One region of the Priestia sp. SB1 genome, then DNA from elsewhere that is predicted to be linked to it. Evidence: riboswitches for the same ligand, from Rfam matches in the RefSeq annotation. Region 1 holds a riboswitch; each other region holds the start of a gene.
What was found. A riboswitch is a leader RNA that binds a small molecule or an ion and turns the genes downstream of it on or off. The one in region 1 is predicted to bind lysine.
Positions count from the first base shown of each region.

Region 1 (7,418 bases):
TATGGAAATGTCTATATATGAAATTTGGAATGAAGTGGATCTTTATATGAATGATAAGCTCATACAACCTGACCCTATTCTTGATGAGGTATTGAAGGCAAATCAAGAGGCTGGATTACCTGCCATCGACGTATCGCCTAGTCAAGGAAAGTTTCTGCATTTGTTAGCTTCATTAAAAGGGGCTAAACGCATTTTGGAAATTGGTACTCTTGGAGGGTACAGCACGATTTGGCTAGCCAGAGCTCTTCCGAAAGATGGACAGCTGATTACGCTCGAATTAAGCGCTCAGCATGCAGAAGTAGCACGAGCAAATTTAAAAAGAGCGGGAGTAAGCCACTTAGTAGAAGTCATTGTCGGCCCCGGGCTTGATACATTAGCTGTATTAAAGGATAAGGGAACAGAGCCGTTTGATCTTATCTTTATTGATGCTGACAAGCCGAATAACCCAAATTACTTAAAGTGGGCTCTAGAATTATCGAAACGAGGAAGTACGATTATTTGTGATAATGTTGTTCGTCAAGGGCATGTGGTGAACTCAGAAAGTGAAGATGAAAATGTAAAGGGAATTCGACAATTTATGGATGCTCTGGCTCAAGAAAAACGAATCAGCGCCACGGCTATACAAACCGTTGGAAGCAAAGGCTATGATGGATTCATTGTAGGGATTGTTGAATGATAGAACTCGTGTTACATATAAAGAGGCTGGGACAAAAGTAGTTTTGGTGAAGGGAAATCCGACCGATGAATTCAAATTCTTGATGGAGAATCTCGATTCCTCGGTCGGATTTTTTCATGGTGATAGTGAACGTAAATTTCATGTGTGTAGGCGTAGGTGCTTCTAGCTGTGGATTGATTTCGTTATCTCCCAGCCTCTATTTAATTTGCGTCCAACTTATTTGTTATTTGCTTTGCTGTCAGAAAATTAATCAACTCTCTTACAGCGAATGAACTGTAGCGTTCTTTTAACAGAATAATTCCAAGTTCCCACATCATTTCAGGATCCGCAATAGGTACCGTAATAATATTGGAATCTTTCACTTTGGCATAAAGCGATTCGGGTAAAATAGCAATACCTAGTTCTGCTGCTGTTAATTCAATAATTAAATCCCATTGAGAACTTTTATATGCGATAGAAGGCACAAATCCTGATTTTAAAGCATCTTGAATTAACCGGTCGTGCAGCGTAAATTCTTCACTGAACATAATGAATTTTTCATGCTCCAATTCTTTCATCCAGACGGAAGAACGTTTCGCTAAAGGATGGTTTTTATGGGCGTATAAAAGGAATCTCTCCTTAACGAACGGGTATACGTGAAAATGCTCATCATGACCGCTTGTGAGAGGAAGCATAACAATCCCCATATCTACACCAGCCTCTTCCACAAGGGCTTCAATTTTTTTTGCTCCAAATTCAATAAGCTCTAGAGATACTTTAGGGTATTGTTCATTAAATGCTTTTGCAATCTTCGGGAAAAACAAGGTCCCGATGAGCGGAGGGATTCCCATCTTGATTTGCCCTGTTTGCAAGTTCATTAAATCGCCCAACAAGTGAGGCATGTCTTTTAACACCGACAGCGCTTTAGTTGCCTGATGATACACGACTTCTCCTGCATCGGTTAGCTTTAATTCTCTTGTTGAACGGTCAAGAAGCTCAAATCCTAGTTCATTTTCTACTTTTTTGACGGCTTTACTTAAAGCCGTTTGTGACAAATGAACTTGCAGCGCTGCCTTTGTAAAATTTTTATGATTCGCTACCTCTATAAAGTATTCTAAGTCTCTGATTTCCATGTGAAACTCCATTTCTGCAAACTGCTTATCCTTTTTTTTTACTCTTTATTTTAACCATTAAATTATTTACTGTAAATGCGCTGATTAAAAAAGGGAGCTATCCAATGAATAAAAACGAGGAAAGGAAATGAACTAAAGTTTCTGTCGAAATTGATTTATAAAACCAATAATCTTTTTATAGAGAAACATAGATTTTGCTACTAGCTGATGAGGAATATAAAGATTTTTGCCTGTACGTTCGGGCAAAAATGCAAAACTTATCAAAATAACTGAAAGCCCAAAGGCTGCAGCTGTAATCTCTATCCAAGAAAACACCATATCATTCCTCCTTTTACAAACCTATTAATAGAATATGTAAAAGTTTGAAAGGAGGTTGTACGATAGACCTATAAAGAGCGTCGTCATTAAGCTCTCTCAAAATAAAATGACGTCAAAGAACGCAGGGCCTGTGCCAAACGTTCTTTGACGTCATTTTATTTTCGCTCTTCAGCTTGATGCTCTTGTTTGTTTTGCTCAGTGAGACGTTTTTGATGAGCTTTTGTTTCTGCACTTACGTGATTCGCATCATTCGGTTGATTCTTCTTTGAACCTCCTGCAGCGTTACTCATTAGACGACACCTCCAGTCCGGTTATGAAACATACCTATAGAATGTGCGTATTTACAAACTTTATACACGGCTATCGATATTACTGCACACTAAAAAAGCAAAGGGAGAGTCACTAAGACTGTTCCCTTTGCTTTTTTACTAGGCAACTTTATCGGTGGTGATAATTTTGTTAATCCAGTCTTTTCCTTCTGTAAACCTTGTAACAAGCATCGCTGTTACTGTATTTCCCGTACTGTTTAAGAGCGTAGCAGGGGCGTCAATAATTGTGGAAATGACCGCAATGATGGGCAGAACTTCTGGCGAAAATCCGTAAATTGTAATGATTAACATTTCGCCAATCATACCGCCTCCAGGAATTGCTCCCATTACGGCTCCAACTAAAAAGGCTACGCCTAATATGCTCAAAATACTCGTAGCAGACGTCATATCTTTGCCGAACAAACTGAATAAGAAAACAATTTTTAGAATACCACCGATAACAGAACCATCTTTATGGGTGTTTGCTCCTAATGGAATCACTGTTTCAGCAATATCCAGCGGCACACCCATTTTCTTTGTTGCGTCTAAATTGACTGGAATAGATGCCGCGGAAGAACAGGTAGCAATAGCAGTGATAGAAGGAGCAGCTGCATTTTTCCAAAACAGCTTAATTCCTGCTTTACCGCCAGCAATCCATGCGTATAGCGTAAAGAAGCCAAAATAGTAAACGATTGCAATTAATAAATAAAGAATAAATGCTCTAGCATACCCTTGCAAGATCTTTGGTCCAAGTTCTCCTACTACAGTAGCAAAATAGCACCCTAAACCAATTGGAGCATAGTACATGACAATTTTAACGACTTTCATCGATACTTCTTGACCCGAAGTCAGAAATTTCGCCATAGGCTGTCCTTTTTCACCAGCCATCGTGGTAGCAATACCGAAGATAACGGCAAAGACAATTAATTGTAAAATATGCTCTTTCGAAAATAACTGAACAAAATCAGGTACAGTAAATGTACTAACAAGCTGATTTAAAAGCGTCATTTTTTCAGCTGTATTTTCACTGTCACCCATTAATTCTTTAATGGCAGAAGTATCTACGTTGTGCAGCGGATTGTAAAGTGATGCGCCTAAAAAGCCTAGAACGGCTGAAACAGCAGCAGTGGCGACAAACACAACGGCGATACCTAGCATAATTTTACCAAGACGTTTCATTTCGTTCATGTTTGCGATCGCCGAAGCCACACTAAAAAAGACAAGGGGAACGATAATCATGAACATTAAATTAAGAAACAAATCACCAAAGGGCTTTACGACTGCCACATCGGGCCCGATAGCATATCCTGCTATCCCGCCAATTAAAATAGCGAGAAGCAGAATAAGCGATGATCTGTACGTTTTAAATACACTTAAAACCATATAGATTTCCTCCAAACAACAATAGCTTCTTTACTACGCAAGAACAGCTATCATTTGCTCATTGCATACGTAGTAACGACTGGCTTTACATCTTTACGCACCAAATCTTCGTATGTTTCTCGCTCTACAGCAAGACGAGCTTCTCCATTTTTCACAAATACAACAGCAGGGCGCGGAATACGGTTGTAATTGCTAGCCATTGAATAGTTGTAGGCACCTGTAGAGGATACTGCTAGTAAATCTCCTTGATTAACGCGCGGTAAATCGATATCCCAAATAAGCATATCTCCTGATTCACAGCATTTCCCCGCAATTGATACTGTTTCATCTTTTTTATCCGTCACTCTATTAGCCAAGACAGCTTCATGTTTTGCATCGTAAAGAGCAGGACGGATATTATCGGTCATACCGCCATCAATTCCTACGTATTTGCGTACACCTGGAATTTCCTTCGTTGAGCCGATTGTATAAAGCGTTGTACCTGCTTCTCCTACGATGCTTCTTCCAGGCTCAATCCAGACTTCCGGAAGGGTATAATTCTGTTCAGTTAACGTGCGGCTTAGCTTTTCTGTCAGTGCATCTACATAATACTCAACTGGAAGTGGAGAGTCGCTTTCGGTATAACGAATACCAAAACCACCACCTACGTTTAAAACTTTTACTTCAAATTCCATTTTATCACGAATACTGAATAAGAAATCAGTTAAAATATCAATGGCGCGAGAAAAACCATCTACTTCAAAAATTTGCGAACCAATATGACAATGAATGCCTAAAAGATCGTAGTAAGGCTTTTCTAATGCAGAACTTACCGCTTTCATAGCCTGGTCATTGGAAAGACCAAATCCAAACTTGGAGTCTTCCTGTCCGGTCATAATATACTCATGTGTGTGGGCTTCAATCCCTGGAGTAACACGCAGAAGAATAGATGCTTTCTGTTTGCGCTCAGCTGCTAAGGCATGTAAAACTTCAAGTTCGGTAAAGTTATCCACAACAAAACAGCCAATATTCGCATCAAGAGCCATTTCAATTTCTTCAATCGTTTTGTTATTTCCATGAAAATGAATGCGTTCAGCTGGATATCCCGCTTCAAGAGCTGTAAATAATTCGCCTCCTGAGACCACATCTAATGACATATCAAGCTTCGTTAAAAGGCTAGCCATTTCCATACAAAGAAACGCTTTCCCTGCATATGCGATTTGATATGAAAATCCGCTTCTTTGAAAGGCTGAATGGAAGGCCTTGCATTTCGTCTCAATTAATTCTTGATCGTAGATGTATAGGGGAGTGCCGTATTGTTTTTTCAGTTCGACCGTATCGCACTGCCCAATTTCTAAATGATTGCTGCTGTTAATTTTACTCGTTCCATGTAAGTACATAATCCGTATCCCTCCATTTAAATCATTCAACTATAACTTTGATGGTCAGTAGAAAAACACAAAAAAGACCCGTGAAGTGATGTTCACGCGTCTTGGTTTCATAATAATAAAGTATTATTACATTCTAGGCATCAACATCTCTTCAATAGCTCTCCACAAACCAAGTGGTTTGTGACAGCTCAGCATTTATTCAATACTGAACCAGTATATGAACACAATGGATGTTTATATACTTCGGCACGAAATCCCTTTTACTTATCTTCACAGACTCCATTAGTCTCCAATAAGTGACTCTTGATTTCATGCACCTCTATTCTCAGAGAGGAAAATTATATTTAAATGTAACTCCTATTATATTTCCTTTTCCTCCGTCTAGTCAATGAAAAGTTAAGGCATAGGAATATCAAAGAAGATAAATAAAAAAGCTATGAAGCTTCCAGATAGAATCCAAGCAGCCAGCGCTGTCTTCTGATGAATGACTAAAAGTGAGAACGTGACAATATTGAAGAGAAAAGAACATAGCAGCGACCATCCATAATGATGAGTGATACTGTGATTAACATAAGCAATGAACTCAATCACAGTAAATAAAAGCGCCCACAAAAGAATCCACCACAGCCGGCCGCTTACATGCAGCGGCAGCCTTCCTAAAAAAACCGGTATAACAAACGGATAAATAATTAAGGTTATTCCAAGAGAAACCATTAGGTGATCGGGTAGAAAAAGATGATCAATACCAACAGGGTGAAATACCCATACGCGGTGATGAAACAGCAGCACTTCATAAAGCAAATTCCCCGTGACCCAAAACAGCAAAGTAGGGTAGTATTCTTGATACCTTCGCCACTTGCCAAATAGTAAACCAAGAATGATAAAAAATAATACAAATGAAGATTGCATACGCTCTCCTTAAAATAATGGTTATTTCTTTTTATTTACATATTATAGTGGTTTTATTCTTTCATTTTTTTATTCAGCACCTATAATAGAAAAGCCGTAAGCCACAGCGTTAAAGACGTATTACCACTATTTACGGCTTTCTTCACCCTGTTATAATCTTGGTAAAAGAACTTCTACCGCTTTTGTTTACGAGACGAAAGGAGCTATATGTCAAAGTCAGCAAGGCTTAAAAATAAGCTTAAAATAGCTTCGCCTAGTATGTGACTTCTTTTTTTGCTATGCTAAAATTGCATACATATAGCATGAGAATACTAGAAGAAAGAAAAGGGTGTTTTGGTATGAAAACATACATCGTAGTTGGAGCTGGGGTACTTGGAGCTTCTACGGCATATCATTTAGCAAAAGCAGGAGCAGATGTGACATTGATAGATCGCAAGGATGCTGGTCAAGCTACTGATGCAGCAGCAGGAATTGTTTGTCCGTGGCTTTCGCAGCGTCGAAATAAAGCATGGTACCGATTAGCAAAAGGCGGCGCCAAGTACTATCAAACATTAATTCAGCAATTAGAAGAAGATGGAGAAACGGATACGGGATATAAGCGAGTAGGAGCAATTAGTTTACACACTGATGAACAAAAGCTTAAAAAAATGGAGGAACGAGCATATAAGCGTCGGGAAGAAGCCCCCGAAATAGGCGAGATTACACGTTTATCCGCTAAAGAAACACAGGCTTTGTTTCCGGCTCTTTCGGAAGAATACAGTTCAGTTCATATTAGTGGAGCCGCTCGCGTTAACGGAAGAGCTCTTCGAAACGCACTTGTGAATGCAGCGAAGAAAAACGGTGCAAAAATAATAGAAGGAAACGCAGAACTACTTTATGAAAATAATCAAGTAACGGGCGTTGCCGTAAATGGACAAACCCTTCTAGCAAGTACAACAATCGTGACAGCAGGAGCGTGGGCAAATCAATTACTAGAGCCTCTTGGAGTGAAATTTTTAGCAAGCTTTCAAAAAGCGCAAATTGTCCACTTGCATCTTCCTGATTTAGATACAAAAGACTGGCCCGTTGTAATGCCTCCAAGCGACCAATATATTCTTTCGTTTGAACAAGGTCAAATTGTCATAGGAGCAACACATGAAAACGACACGGGTTATGACTTGAGAGTAACGGCTGGGGGGCTTCATGAAATTTTTTCAAAGGCCTTATCAATTGCTCCTGGCTTAACAGAAAGCACAGTCTTAGAAACAAGGGTAGGGTTTCGACCATTTACTCCAGGCTTCTTGCCAGTCATTGGGGCTCTTCCAGCTTACGAAGGAATACTAGTAGCGAATGGTCTCGGAGC
Region 1 is NZ_JBBJSS010000004.1:345,215-352,632, reverse strand. It holds gene WKH56_RS16945 (O-methyltransferase) at 1-676, shown strand, start outside; gene WKH56_RS16940 (LysR family transcriptional regulator) at 877-1,788, opposite strand; gene WKH56_RS16935 (hypothetical protein) at 1,921-2,106, opposite strand; gene WKH56_RS16930 (hypothetical protein) at 2,262-2,396, opposite strand; gene WKH56_RS16925 (dicarboxylate/amino acid:cation symporter) at 2,535-3,797, opposite strand; gene lysA (diaminopimelate decarboxylase) at 3,848-5,176, opposite strand; lysine riboswitch at 5,315-5,497, opposite strand; gene WKH56_RS16915 (CBO0543 family protein) at 5,564-6,076, opposite strand; gene WKH56_RS16910 (NAD(P)/FAD-dependent oxidoreductase) at 6,415-7,418, shown strand, end outside.

Region 2 (7,418 bases), 220 kb from region 1:
TGTCCATTTGATCTTGCAAAAGTAATGAATCGCCACATTTCATTTTCTACACTGATCCCATTTGAAAATAGTGGACACGGTCTTTTTTATGATGAACGTGAGAAAGTAAATGACACCCTTATTGAACTCATCAATAAAAGCTCAGCCGATAAGTAAGGATACACATTTAAAACCGAATTGGCAGCCAAATAAAAAAAGTAAAAAACCAGCACCTAACGTAATGAGGCGAAAAAGCTTAGGCGTGATAAATTTTCTTGTAAAATGAATGCTGCCCGCAATATTTAAATTCCAAAGAATGATGCCAAAAATAATAAAGAAGCTATGAAAAAAGACGGATAGCCACGTTTGACTTTGAAGGCTTTCGCTTAAGCTTGATCCAAATACACCGAACCAAAACACAATATTTAAAGGGTTCATAAGAGCAATAAAAAAACCTGTAAAAAACGACTTATCTTTTTTAGCAGAAGGGTTATTTACATCTACTGAAAAGGAACGAGAGACAGCTTGTTTCATACTTTGAAAGCCAACAAATGTGAGCATGACAAAACCCGTTGCATACAGGACAACCGTAACAGCCTGCATCTGAACAAAAGGGGTTAACCCTATTAAAATGAGAAGCATAAATAAGATATCGGCTGTCATTCCTCCTAAACCAACTAGCCAAGAAGCCCAAAATCCTTTTGTCAGACCTCTTTTAATCATCTCTATATTGATTGGACCTACCGGTGCTGCGAGACTAATACCTAGAATTATTTGTTTTATAGCAATCAAAAACCACTCCACAAACACAGCCTCCTTTCTAACTTGTCCAATAGTAGCTTATATATATATAGATTAGAATTTTATAATTTAGAAGCGAGATTTAGTTAAAAATACTCATAAACTTTCTTTTTTTTAATACACATGTAACGTTGAGTTCCATAAGGAGGGTTTTAATGGCATCAAAAATGCTTTTTCGAGCTAATGAGATTTTAGAGTCAACGCATGTCCCGTTCTGGGGGAAAGATGCTTTTCAATATTTCCAAAGCGATATATTATCAGAAGAAAATCCATTTCCCTGTATATTAGGGGTAGAAGGCTTTAAAAAAGATTTACTGCGTTTTTCATTTGTGACGACTCCTTATAACTATCAAGATATTAAACATGCAGCGGCGGCACTTAGAGAATACATAGATACATTTAAGACCATAGGTCGCTATACATCCTTTGTGTTATTTTTTAAGCCTGAACATAAAGAACGGTCAATCGAAGAGTACGAAACGATGTTTTGGGATACGCTGACGTTTCTTCATCAAATTGATCAAAAGAAATGGCCGCAAGATATTCCGAAAGACCCAAAAGATGCATTATGGGAATTTTGTTTTCACGGAGAACCTATTTTTGTCGTCTGTAATACGCCTGCTCATTCTCTACGTAAAAGCCGTAAGAGCAGAGGATTTATGATTACATTTCAGCCGCGGTGGGTGTTTGAAGGTATGACAGGAGATTCAAAAATAGGGAAGCATGTACAAAAAGTCGTCCGCGATCGGTTAAAAACATATGATGACGTATCAGCTCACCCTGAGTTAGGCTGGTATGGACAGCAGGAAAACAGAGAGTGGAAGCAATATTTTTTACACGATGATAATAACAATACTACTGGACAGTGTCCATTTAAATTAAAAAGGAGTGAGCAGCATGGACGTAAAAAAAGCCTCTATTAAAAAAGGAGTTGGCGGAAAGTTTGAAGAAGTAATTAAAGAGCTGCTTCCGGCGTATACTGGATACGTTGAAGTACAGCACGATATTGCTTTTCAAACACATCCGTCTCATACGCATCCAACTGATGAAATTCTTCATATACTTGAAGGATCTATTTACTTTACAGTTGAACGTGATACGGTTCTATGTCAGGCCGGAGATCGGATACATTTACCGAAACAAACGGTTCATTCTTCAAAAGCCGGTCCTGATGGATGCACATACGTTATTTCCATTTTAAAATAAAGACGAAAGAAGATGATGCTTATGCTACGTTCCCGGCCAGTGTTGCTACTTATCGATGTACAAGAAGGGTTTTATTCACCCCAGTGGGGAGAAAGAAACAATTTAGATGCAGAAAAGAATATGCTGACGCTACTGCAAGCATGGAGGCGCCAAGACTATCCTGTCATTCACGTGCAGCATGCATCAGAAAATCCAGACTCTCCTTTACATCCAAGTTCAAAGGGGTTTCAATTCAAAGAAGGATTTGGTCCACAAGAAGACGAATACTTAATTCGCAAGCACGTGAACAGCTGTTTCATTGGAACAGAGCTAGATAGCTATTTAAAAGCAAATGGCTATGATACGCTTATCTTAATAGGACTAACTACTAATCACTGCGTCTCTACGACTGCGCGCATGGCTGGAAATCTAGGGTATAGGACGTATGTTGCGAACGATGCAACGGCCTGTTTTGATTGTATGTCCTACGATGGAAAAACCAGACTTCTTGCAGAAGATGTACATACATTCGCACTGTCTTCCTTGCACGGAGAGTTTGCAACGGTCGTTTCTACAAAAGAGACTCTTCAAGTCCTTCAAACCTTTCAATATGCCCAAAACCAATAACCGATGTGCATGCGCACATCGGTTTTTTATGTAGATTATGTTTCTTAAAAGAAGTAAAATAAAGATAATTCTATACTATAAGGAGTTTGTACATATGATCATTCGTTATGCTAAAGAAGAAGATTTACCTATGCTTGTTGAAATTTATAATCAGTCCGTTCAAACAAGTGCTGCTACTTTTGACTTAACGCCTGTAACAGTAGAACAAAGAAGGGGCTGGTTTAATAATCATATTAGCAATGAACTTTTTCCACTTATTGTCGCGGAAAAAGATGGAGTAGTAGCGGGCTATGCTTCGCTTTCCTCGTATCGAGATAAAGAAGCGTACATTCAAACAGTAGAGCTATCGATTTATATTGATAAAAATCAACAAGGGCATGGTATTGGGAAACAGCTTATGAAGCGCATTTTGGAATTAGCTAAAGAGCTCGACCATCACGTTGTCATTTCAGGAATTACAAAAGGAAATGATATCAGTATCAAAATGCATGAGCAATTTAATTTTACATTTTGCGGAGAGTTTAAAGAAGTGGGCTGGAAATTTGATCAGTGGCAAGATGTACTTTTTTATCAGCTTATTTTATAAGATGTATGACGCCTTTACACATTGTAACGTTTTAGTTTCATGTGTAAAGGTTATTAAAATAATAAGTTGTTTTATTATTTTAATACGAAAGGTGTTAGCTATCATGAGTACACATTTTCAATATCAACATCTAAGAGCTGTGCCGAAAAGATGGTCCCAAAAAGAACTGCATATCCAGCTGAATAGAATCAAACACAATTCTGAACTATCTACTATAGCAGCAGATCCGCTTTTTCATCTGTTAGAATGTACCCGTTCAGGCCTTCAAACTAAACAAGAAATCATAGACTACATCCAAACCATTCCTAATCACCAAATTCCATCTTTTGCAACTCATTTAAGCAGGTTAATTCAGCGTATTTATTATATCGAAGCTGCTGATTACTATAACCGTCCCCTCAAAGGTTATATGCTTGTTATGAAAAACCAACCCGCTTATATATCTCTTCATTTTGCCGATCAGCTCATATAAAAAAAGCGCTCTATTCAAAAGAATAGAGCGCTTTTTTTATTCGTATTTTTTCACTGTTACTTGACATTCTTTTAACGGGATAAGCTTCGACTTTTTCGTCCATTTGTATCCTAACCAAACAATTAAGAATAAAGGAAGTCCGATATAAGAAACAAGTACACCGTACCAGTCAATCGAGTCACCCATAAACGCCGAATAGTTTTGGCCTAAAATAACAACGGCACATAAAATAAAGGCAAAGATAGGGCCAAATGGGAAAAGTTTTGCATGATATGGAAGTTCACTCAAATCATGACCTTGAGCAACAAATGCTCTTCTAAAACGATAGTGGCTGATCGCAATTCCTAACCAAGCAATAAAACCAGACATACCAGAAGCGTTAAGTAACCACGTATATACCGCACCGTCTCCAAAAAATGAAGCACCAAATGCAAGTGTACCGACAAGTGCCGTTGCGATTAAGGCATTAACTGGAACGCCTCGTTTATTCACTTTTGCTAAAAACCTTGGTGCTTTTCCATCTTTGGCTAAGTTCCACAGCATACGCGTAGAAGCATACATGCCTGAGTTACCAGCAGATAAAACAGCTGTTAAAATAACGGCATTAATCGCTGATGCTGCAAACGCCAGACCTGCTCGTTCGAATATCAAAGTAAACGGACTTACTCGCACGTCATCACTTGCTAATGAATTCGCTGTGTATGGAATAAGCATTCCAATAACAAAAATAGCTAAAATATAAAATAACAAGATGCGCCAGAAGACTTGTTTAACTGCGCGAGGAACCGTTTTTTCCGGATCTTCACTTTCTCCAGCTGCGACTCCAAGCAACTCTGTTCCTTGGAATGAAAAACCAGCTGCCATAAAGATACCTAGTACAGTGAAGAATCCACCGTGAATCGGTCCATCACCAAGCGTGAAGTTTTTAAAACCTGGTGCTTCATTGTTAAAGATACCAAAAATCATCATAATACCAATAACTAAAAAGATAATAACCGTTACTACTTTAATTAACGAAAACCAAAATTCAGATTCACCAAATCCTTTTACAGAAAGGTAGTTAAGCCCAAACATAATTAATAAAAACAGGGCACTCCATAAAATAGAAGAAGAGTTCGGGAACCAAAATTTCATAATAAGGGCTCCAGCGGATAATTCAGCTGCAATCGTAATAGCCCAGTTATACCAGTAGTTCCAGCCGAGAGCGAAACCAAAGGATGGATCTACAAAACGAGACGCATACGTACTAAATGAACCAGCTTCAGGCATATAAGCTGCGAGCTCTGCTAGGCTGGTCATCAAAAAGTAAACCATTACGCCAATAATAGCGTAAGCTAAAAGCGCTCCCCCAGGTCCTGCTGTGTGAATTGCTCCACCACTTGCTAGGAATAAGCCGGTTCCGATGGCTCCTCCTAATGAAATCATCGTTAAGTGGCGAGATTTCAACCCACGTTTTAATTCTTGCTGCTCTTGCATAGATAAATACTCCTTTCGAATGTACGGAAAGAGACGGGATAACATAAAAAAAGCCCGCAGTATATGTGCGCGCTTTTAAATCTGAAAACCGCGTCAACCTTCCGTGAAGATAGCTCTTCACATCACTCGCATGATGTGACAGTTCTGTTCCTGTTCGGAGACAGCCCCAGCTTAAATCAACCGAGAAGTGATTTAAACTTCGGCAATTTTTCCTTTCAAGCAACATCCTCAATGTTCTCTGCATTTCCGTTACTTTACTATTAAAAACTGCGACCTCTACCTCATCGATTAGGATGAGGGTTTTTTATATTCAATTGACATAAAAGAAGTATAACAAATACTAAAACGATTGTCATTATAAAAAATAGATTCAGAAAATAGAAACATCTTTGAAATCTCTCGAATCTATTTTGTTACGTATGGTATAATAAACATTGTCTTTATACTACATAAATATCCAAACGTACCACAGGGGGAGCCGCCGTGCTGAGAGTGAACGAAATGTTCAGACCCTTCGAACCTGTTAGTTAACGCTAGCGTAGGAATGTGGGAATAGTAGCATATATTTGCTTACTCCTGTGTAAACCGTTTGATATGAATGATTCAAAAACAGGAGTGAGAAACGTGAATAAAGCATTACCTTTACAGGCTAAAATTGAAATAGCTATTTTTGCAGCATTGGCTTTTTTGATTGATCTTTTACCTTCTATAAAAATTGCAATAGGTGTAAGCATTTCGTTCTCTATGGTTCCTATCTTTATTATGTGTTTTCGATGGGGAGTTAAAGGAGGAGCTTTATCTGGATTTCTATGGGGAATATTACAACTAGCTTTAGGAAATGCGTATATTTTAACCCCGTTGCAAGCTTTTATAGAGTATATTATCGCTGTTACCTTTATTGGATTTGGCGGGATTTTCTCTAGTTCTATTAAAGGATATTTAGCTAATAATCAAAGATCAAAAGCTTTCTTTTTTATTATCTTATCTTTAATTATAGGAAGTTTTGCTCGTTATTTTTGCCATTTTATTGCCGGTTTAATATTTTGGGGATTTGCTGCACCAAAAGGAATGCCTGTTCTATGGTATTCTTTCTCGATAAATGGGATTTCGATGATTGGGTCGTTGCTATCATGTCTAATTATCCTTTCATTGTTAATTCCATCGGCATCAAGAATGATTGTAACTAAATCACACTCATCATAAGAAAAAAGACTAAATCTGCCAAGATTTAGTCTTTTTTCTTATTTGTCACCTTTGTTTACACAAAAGTGTGTCAGGTTTGATAACATAGTTAGTGAAATATTCAAAAAACTGTTTTATGATAGTCAACATATTCAAACGAGATAAAGGATTGATCGTATGCTACAGAAATGGATCACGAGCATAGGTTTAGATATTGGAACAAGCACAACAAAACTGATTGTAAGCAAACTGTTAATAGCAAATCAACAAAATCAGTTTACGCTGCCAGGCTGTCAAATTATTGATCGTCGCGTAACGTATGCAAGTTCCATCTATACAACACCTATGGTAAACGAGGTTGAAATCGATGTTCGAAGGTTAACGCTATTACTAGAAAAAGAGTACAAAAAAGCAGGGATCTCCTTAGATCAAGTGGAGGCGGGTGCTGTGATCATCACAGGAGAAACGGCTCGGAAGCAAAATGCAGAGAGTATCGTTCACTATCTAGCTGAACACGCTGGGAATTTTGTTGTTGCAACAGCTGGTGCTGACTTAGAAGGAATGTTAGCGGCAAAAGGATCGGGAGCAATCGAACATTCTGCTGAAACCAATAAAGTGATTGCCAATATTGATGTAGGTGGAGGCACTGCTAACATCGCCTTATGTCAAAATGGAAAAGTGATTGAAACGTTTACCCTGCATGTAGGCGGAAGATTAATTCGACTAAACGAAGATGGTATTGTTACCTACGTTTCGTCTTATTTGACTGAATTTTTAAAAAATAATTCTCTGATGCTTCAAGAAGGCGAAAAAGCAACATTTGAAAAACTCTCGTCTATTTGCAAATTGCTAGCTAAAGAAACCGTGGATTATGTGAGCGCACTGAAGCAAACCTCTTTGCTGCTCGTTTCCCCTCATACAAGATCTTCTACTCGGCCAGAGACAATCATGGTCTCGGGAGGAGTAGGAGCCATGATAGAGAAGGAGAAACCAAAAACAGTGAAGGAAGTGGCCATACACGGAGACATTGGTCCGCTGCTAGCTTATCAGTTTCAAGCCATACAGGTATCTCAAGCCGCTGAAACAACGCGAGCCACTGTCATTGGAGCT
Region 2 is NZ_JBBJSS010000004.1:125,158-132,575, forward strand. It holds gene WKH56_RS15765 (alpha/beta fold hydrolase) at 1-156, shown strand, start outside; gene WKH56_RS15770 (LysE family transporter) at 142-783, opposite strand; gene WKH56_RS15775 (YqcI/YcgG family protein) at 936-1,703, shown strand; gene WKH56_RS15780 (cupin domain-containing protein) at 1,678-1,986, shown strand; gene WKH56_RS15785 (cysteine hydrolase family protein) at 2,008-2,592, shown strand; gene WKH56_RS15790 (GNAT family N-acetyltransferase) at 2,687-3,178, shown strand; gene WKH56_RS15795 (hypothetical protein) at 3,282-3,650, shown strand; gene WKH56_RS15800 (amino acid permease) at 3,687-5,126, opposite strand; lysine riboswitch at 5,229-5,413, opposite strand; TPP riboswitch at 5,588-5,688, shown strand; gene thiT (energy-coupled thiamine transporter ThiT) at 5,721-6,329, shown strand; gene WKH56_RS15810 (ethanolamine ammonia-lyase reactivating factor EutA) at 6,486-7,418, shown strand, end outside.
Region 2: another riboswitch for lysine. It lies ahead of WKH56_RS15800 (amino acid permease); the one in region 1 lies ahead of lysA (diaminopimelate decarboxylase).

Region 3 (7,418 bases), on a different contig from region 1:
GCTTTGGCTATGGGAGCAGATAAAGCGGTTTTAATCAATACGGAAGATGACATAGAAGATGGCGATCAGTACACGACTTCTAGGCTGCTGGCACAGTACTTAAAAGAGCAATCTCCTGATTTAATCTTAGCAGGAAACGTAGCGATTGACGGAGGTTCAGGCCAGGTGGGACCGCGCGTAGCAGAACAGTTAGAAATCCCATATATTACAACGATTACAAAGCTGGATATTGAAGGTGAAAAAGTGACGGTTGTACGCGATGTGGAAGGAGATTCGGAAGTTATTGAAACGTCGCTTCCTCTTTTAGTAACAGCTCAGCAGGGACTTAATGAGCCTCGCTATCCATCTCTTCCAGGGATTATGAAAGCGAAGAAGAAACCGTTGGTTGAAGTGGAATTAGACGATTTAGATTTAGATGAAGATGATGTAGAAGCAAAAACAAAGACAATTGAAATTTATTTACCTCCGAAAAAAGACGCGGGGCGCGTATTACAAGGAGATATAAAAGATCAAGTAACAGAGCTGGTCAATTTACTGCATAAGGAAGCAAAAGTCATTTAATAAGTCAAAAGTCAAAACAATGGGGGTATTGTAATGGGACGCAAAGTGTTAGTTCTTGGAGAAGCACGTGATGGGGGATTACGAAACGTATCGTTTGAAGCGATTTCCGCAGCGTCTACTGTAGCTGACGGGGGAGAAATTATTGCAGCGTTAGTAGGAAAGGACGTAAAATCTTTAAGTGAAGAACTTATTGCATACGGAGCAGATAAAGTTGTTGTGACGGAGCATGAAGATTTAGCTGCTTACACATCGGATGGTTACGCTCAGGCATTATTAGCCATCATTGAAAGTGAACAGCCTGAAGCTATCGTATTTGGGCATACGGCTCTTGGCAAAGATCTAGCGCCAAAACTGGCAGCTCGCTTAGATAAAGGACTTATCTCGGATGTGACGGATGTAGAAGTGGGAGGGGATCAAGTAGTCTTCACTCGCCCAATTTATTCTGGTAAAGCATTTGAGAAGAAAATCATGACCGATGCTTTTACGTTTGTCACGATTCGTCCAAATAATATTTCACCGCTTGCAAAAGATGAGGGGCGTACAGGTGATGTAGAGGATTTAAATGTTGAAATCAAAAACCTGCGTACTGTTGTAAAAGAAGTCGTACGCAAAGCAACGCAAGGGGTTGATTTGTCCGAAGCAAAAGTCGTGATTGCAGGTGGTCGAGGTGTAAAAAGCACGGAAGGTTTTGGACCTCTCCAAGAACTAGCGGACGTGTTAAATGGAGCTGTTGGAGCGTCTCGCGGAGCGTGCGATGCAGATTACTGCGACTATTCTCTTCAAATCGGTCAGACGGGCAAAGTAGTCACACCAGATTTATACATTGCCTGCGGAATTTCAGGTGCTATTCAGCATTTGGCAGGTATGTCAAATTCAAAAATTATTGTTGCAATCAATAAAGATCCTGAAGCGAATATTTTTAAAGTAGCTGACTACGGAATCGTTGGAGATTTATTTGAAGTAGTGCCTCTGCTAACGGAAGAATTTAAAAAGCTGAAAGTACAGTCTGCGTAAGATTCTCGGACAAAAGTATTTGAGACGAAGTGAAGAACGAACCGTTGATCAAGATTTTTGATTAGTGGTTCGTTTTTTTGTTAGGGTAAACGCAGGGTAGGTCTTTCTAGCAGTTGATTTCCATGCAAGACTCCTGCTAGAAAAGCGAAGTCTTGCATGGAAATCAACTGCGGTGTCGCAAGCGGTTCAACCTATGTATACTATTTGTTCGTCTTTGGATTCATTTAGTCAGGTCTCAGCCTCATGGGAAACGAAATTTTCTACGCATATTTTTAGGCAAATTGTACAAACTAGAGCGGAGAATAAACAGTATAAATGTAAGCAAAAAGTTAGCAAACCTTATTTGAAGGTGATATACTGTGAGTAGAATTTGGATATTGCATATATTTAGGAGGAATTAAAATGGCTATTGCACATGCTACAGATAAAAACTTTACAGATGAAATTAAATCAGGCCTAGTGCTTGTTGACTTTTGGGCACCATGGTGTGGCCCTTGTAAAATGATTGCTCCAGTTCTTGAAGAAATTGATGGCGAACTTAACGATAAAGTTAAAATCGTAAAAGTAGACGTTGATGAAAATCAAGAAACAGCTGGAAAATTTGGTGTTATGAGTATCCCAACTTTAGTATTATTCAAAGATGGAGAGAAAGTTGATCAAGTAGTTGGTTTCCAACCAAAAGAAGCATTAACAGAATTGATTAATAAACACGCGTAAGTCAAAACCTAGCTCAGGCTAGGTTTTTTTCTTTTTCTCCACTTTTTCTCTTTTGGGAATACTTTTATTTAGCGAATATGCGTTCGTTTGTTTTATACTAGATGTAAGGAACATCGCCATAAATCCAGCTTATGTACATGTATTAAGACAGGAAAGAATGTAGGTTACGCTTCATAAGCGATTGTATAGATGGACAGAGTAAGAGAAGAGGAAGGAGAAAAGTATGAACGATTATTTAAAAGAAAAGCTGGCTATTTTACCGGATCAGCCCGGCTGTTACTTGATGAAAGATAAATATGGAACGGTCATTTACGTAGGAAAAGCAAAAGTATTAAAAAATCGAGTACGTTCCTACTTTACCGGATCTCATGACGGAAAGACGCTTCGACTTGTAAACGACATTGTTGACTTTGAATATATCGTCACATCTTCTAATTTAGAAGCGCTTATTTTAGAAATGAATTTAATTAAAAAGCATGACCCAAAATACAATATTATGCTTAAAGATGATAAGGGCTATCCGTTTATTAAGATTACAGCTGAAAAACAGCCCCGACTTGTTATTACAAGAAAAATAAAAAAAGATAAAGGGAAATACTTCGGTCCTTATCCTAATGTTCAAGCAGCAAATGAAACAAAGCGGCTTCTTGATCGCATTTATCCGTTAAGAAAGTGCTCCACTATGCCAGATAGGCCTTGTTTGTATTACCATATCGGGCAATGTCTAGCTCCTTGCGTAAAAGAGGTAAAAGAAGAGCAAAACAAACAAATTATTGAAAATATCACGCGGTTTTTAAATGGTGGATATGAGCATGTCAAAACAGAGTTAACTGAAAAAATGTTAAAAGCTTCAGAAGAACTTGACTTTGAACGGGCTAAAGAATACCGAGATCAAATTGCTCATATCGAAGCGACAATGGAAAAGCAAAAAGTAACGTTTAATGATTTTGTTAATCGAGATGTGTTTGGCTATTCTTACGATAAAGGCTGGATGTGTGTTCAAGTTTTCTTTATTCGCCAAGGGAAATTAATTGAGCGAGAAGTTTCTATGTTTCCTTTTTATAAAGAGCCAGAAGAAGATTTCTTAACTTTTATCGGTCAGTTTTATGCCAAAAATATTAAGCCAAAAGAAGTGATGGTTCCAGCAACGATTGATGCAGAGTTAGCTGAGAAGTTAGTAGAAGTAGAGGTTCAGCATCCAAAGCGAGGCAAAAAGAAAGAATTAGTAGAACTTGCGTGTAAAAATGCAAAGATTGCGCTCGGTGAAAAATTCTATTTAATTGAACGAGATGAAGAGCGTACAGTTGGCGCAGTTGAACGGTTAGGAGAGGAGCTTGGAATTGCCGCTCCTTATCGGATTGAAGCATTTGATAACTCAAATATTCAAGGAACAGACCCAGTTTCTGCGATGATTGTTTTTGTTGATGGGAAACCGGAAAAGAAAGAATATCGCAAATATAAAATTAAGACGGTAAAGGGACCAGATGATTACAGTTCCATGAGGGAAGTCGTTCGCAGACGGTATTCCAGAGCGTTAAAAGAAGGTCTTCCGCTTCCGGATTTAATTGTTGTAGATGGAGGCAAAGGGCATTTAGCTGCAGTACAGGACGTTCTCGAAAATGAATTGGGACTTTTAGTGCCTACAGCAGGTCTTGTCAAAGATGATAAGCACAGAACCTCCAATCTGATGATTGGTGAGCCTCCTCAAATCATACCGCTTGAACGCAATAGTCAAGAATTTTATTTGCTTCAGCGAATTCAAGATGAAGTTCACCGCTTTGCGATTACCTTCCACCGTCAAGTGCGCTCTAAGTCCGCTTTTCAGTCAGTTCTGGACGACATTCCGGGAGTGGGAGAAAAGCGTAAAAAAGCTTTGTTAAAGCATTTTGGTTCGGTGAAAAAATTGAAAGAAGCAACGATTGAAGATATTCGAAATTCAGGTGTTCCTCAGAACATTGCTGAAAAAATTTATGAAACATTACAAAAATAGTCTTGAAATAATAGAAAATATTTGATAAGCTATTAACTAATTTCATACGACACTTCATCAAATGAAGTGAAGATAGAGGTGCAAATTTAATCAGTACGCATCAGGAAGGGTATGAGCCCTTATGAACGATGCGGAAAGGGAAATTTGCCGAAGTGAACATTACCTCATAGTAATGATTGCTGGTTCTGCGTTGAATAAACGTAGGATTGTCAAGATGTAGATTCTTGGAGAGCTATCTCACGGCAGTGGACGGTTATGTTTTATAATTTTCGTTCGTTAAGCAATGAGAGCTCATCTCATTGCTTTTTTTATTGTCTGAGTAAAAAAATTTAGCTTCTCATCATCCTGCATATGCAAATTTATTGAAAAGGAATGAACAAAATTATGGCATTAATCGTTCAAAAATTTGGTGGAACATCTGTTGGTTCTGTTGAACGTATTCAACATGTAGCAAACCGTGTTATTCAAGAAGCAGAGCGCGGTAACCAAGTAGTAGTTGTTGTATCGGCAATGGGCAAAACCACAGATGCACTGGTGAAATTAGCAAGTGATATTACGGACAGTCCAAGTAAACGCGAAATGGATATGCTTCTTACAACTGGAGAACAAGTAACGATTTCCCTGTTAACAATGGCTCTTCAATTCAAAGGTCATGAAGCCACTTCGCTAACAGGTTGGCAAGCTGGTATCCAGACGGAAGCAGTTCACAGCAATGCACGAATCCAGCACATTGACACGACTCGTATTCAAAGCCAATTAGATAGAGGTCGAATCGTAGTAGTAGCTGGATTCCAAGGCTGTTCAGAAGATGGAAGCATTACAACATTAGGTCGAGGCGGCTCTGACACGACGGCAGTAGCTCTTGCCGCGGCACTAAAAGCTGCAAAATGTGATATTTATACAGACGTAACAGGAGTGTTTACGACGGATCCGCGCTACGTAGAAGATGCTCGTAAACTTCATTCTATTTCATATGACGAAATGTTAGAATTAGCCAATTTAGGAGCAGGGGTGCTGCATCCGCGCGCTGTTGAGTTTGCAAAAAATTATCAGGTACCGCTAGAAGTGCGTTCAAGCTTAGAAAACGAGAATGGAACGATTGTTGAGGAGGAAGTTTCAATGGAACAAAACTTAGTCGTAAGAGGAATTGCGTTTGAAGATAATATTTCACGGGTGACAATTGAAGGGTTAAACAACGAGTTACAAACTCTTTCTACTATTTTTACAGCATTAGCAAAAGAACAGTTAAATGTGGATATTATTATTCAAAACGTAACGGCTAATAATCGCCTCTCTATCTCATTTTCTATTAAAACTGTAGATGTAGAAGCTGCTCTTGCCGTCTTAAAAGAGTATAAATCTACCTTGGGGTATACGCGTATTGAACATGAAAGCAGTCTGGCTAAAGTATCGATTGTGGGATCTGGCATGATATCTAATCCAGGTGTTGCAGCCGAAATGTTTGAAGTGCTGGCAGGAGAGACAATTGAAGTGAAGATGGTCAGCACGTCTGAAATTAAAGTATCTACAGTTGTACCGCATGCTGATATGGTAAAAGCTGTTGAGACGCTTCACGTAGCATTTGAATTAGAAGAGCAGCAGGCAGTGCAAGTATAAAGAAAAGAAAAAAGACGTGGTATCTCCACGTCTTTTATATATACGTATTTCTTACTTTTTATAACGCTCCGCACGGGTTTCGGTAGGTAAGATATCTTTTCGGTCCCACTGCACGGAAATCAGCACTTTTCCGTTCTTTTCTTTAGGTGTTAAGTAGGCTTCTGTTAGGCAGTTGTTTTGACGCTGAATCTGTTCAGCCACAAACCCTGACTCAAGATGAAATGAACAAGTTTCCTGCTGAAATCTTTTGCTGACCACATCACCTGATAACTCAAGCTCTAGTGAATATTTATCTTTTTTGGCAAGCGTCAGTGTTCCCCAGGAAGCTGCTTTAAAAAATGCGACGATTTCATCCATTGTATTTAATGGATATTTACGCGCAAGGTGTTTTCCTGCCCAGTATGAGATGGTATTCGTTTCGTCTCCAAGAAGCTCTGGAATTAACACGTCACGCAAAAGGCTGTATCCGAAATATGGAACGTGATCAAGAGCTCTCTCTGTTTCAGCTGCGGCATTAGGTTCTAATGTTTCCATCGTCCCTTCAAGTTCTTGCTGTGATTCTGTTTGTAAATTGCTCATGCTTTCCCCTCTTTCTTTACTACTATTATATACAAATCTAAAAAACCTCTCACGCATTTTTTTAATAAAATGTAAGAGGATCTTTATTATGGTAAAAAGAGTTAGATGTAAAGATGAAAAATCCATAAAATTACTTTTAAAAGGGTACTTTTACCTGTGTAAATGTTTTGTGAACTTGTTTACAATAAAAGTATAAAGTAAACGCTTACTTAACTGTGGCAAGCGATATTATAATAGAAAGAAAAAATCTTTAACACCAATGCAGTAAGCGTTAACAAATATAAAATTTTATAAATTTATATTTTATAGAAGATTTAAACATCTTGCCTTGACGCTCTTAATCGATGGGAGTAAAATTAACCTGTCACATACTTTATTAGGAAATGCAAAGGTTTTCATTTCCTGTATTCACGATTAATCTATTTGTCTAGTGGGAGTAAGAAAGTTCTTCACAAACTATGTTCATTTAACTAAGGGGGGTCTACGCAGATGGCGGCAAACAGAGAGTTTCAATATCGGAGAATCCATTCACTACTTGGAGTAATACCAATCGGGATTTTCTTAACACAGCATTTAGTTGTGAATCATTTCGCGACAAAGGGAGAAGAATCATTTAATCAAGCAGCTCACTTCATGGAGAGCTTACCTTTCCGCTATGCTCTAGAAATTTTCATTATTTTCTTACCAATCGTTTTTCACGCAATATACGGTCTTTACATCGCATTTACTGCTAAAACAAACGTTAACAACTATGGATTTTTTCGTAACTGGATGTTTATCCTTCAGCGTGTTTCAGGTGTAATCACACTTATCTTCATCACATGGCACGTATGGGAAACCAGAATACAAGCTGCGCTTGGAAAAGAAGTAGATTTTCAAATGATGGAACGAATTTTAAGCAACCCAGCAATGTTTGCATTCTACATAGTTGGTGTTGTAT
Region 3 is NZ_JBBJSS010000001.1:835,910-843,327, reverse strand. It holds gene WKH56_RS04365 (electron transfer flavoprotein subunit beta/FixA family protein) at 1-561, shown strand, start outside; gene WKH56_RS04360 (electron transfer flavoprotein subunit alpha/FixB family protein) at 595-1,575, shown strand; gene trxA (thioredoxin) at 1,978-2,292, shown strand; gene uvrC (excinuclease ABC subunit UvrC) at 2,516-4,282, shown strand; lysine riboswitch at 4,348-4,525, shown strand; gene WKH56_RS04345 (aspartate kinase) at 4,667-5,899, shown strand; gene WKH56_RS04340 (YslB family protein) at 5,951-6,478, opposite strand; gene WKH56_RS04335 (succinate dehydrogenase cytochrome b558 subunit) at 6,968-7,418, shown strand, end outside.
Region 3: another riboswitch for lysine. It lies ahead of WKH56_RS04345 (aspartate kinase); the one in region 1 lies ahead of lysA (diaminopimelate decarboxylase).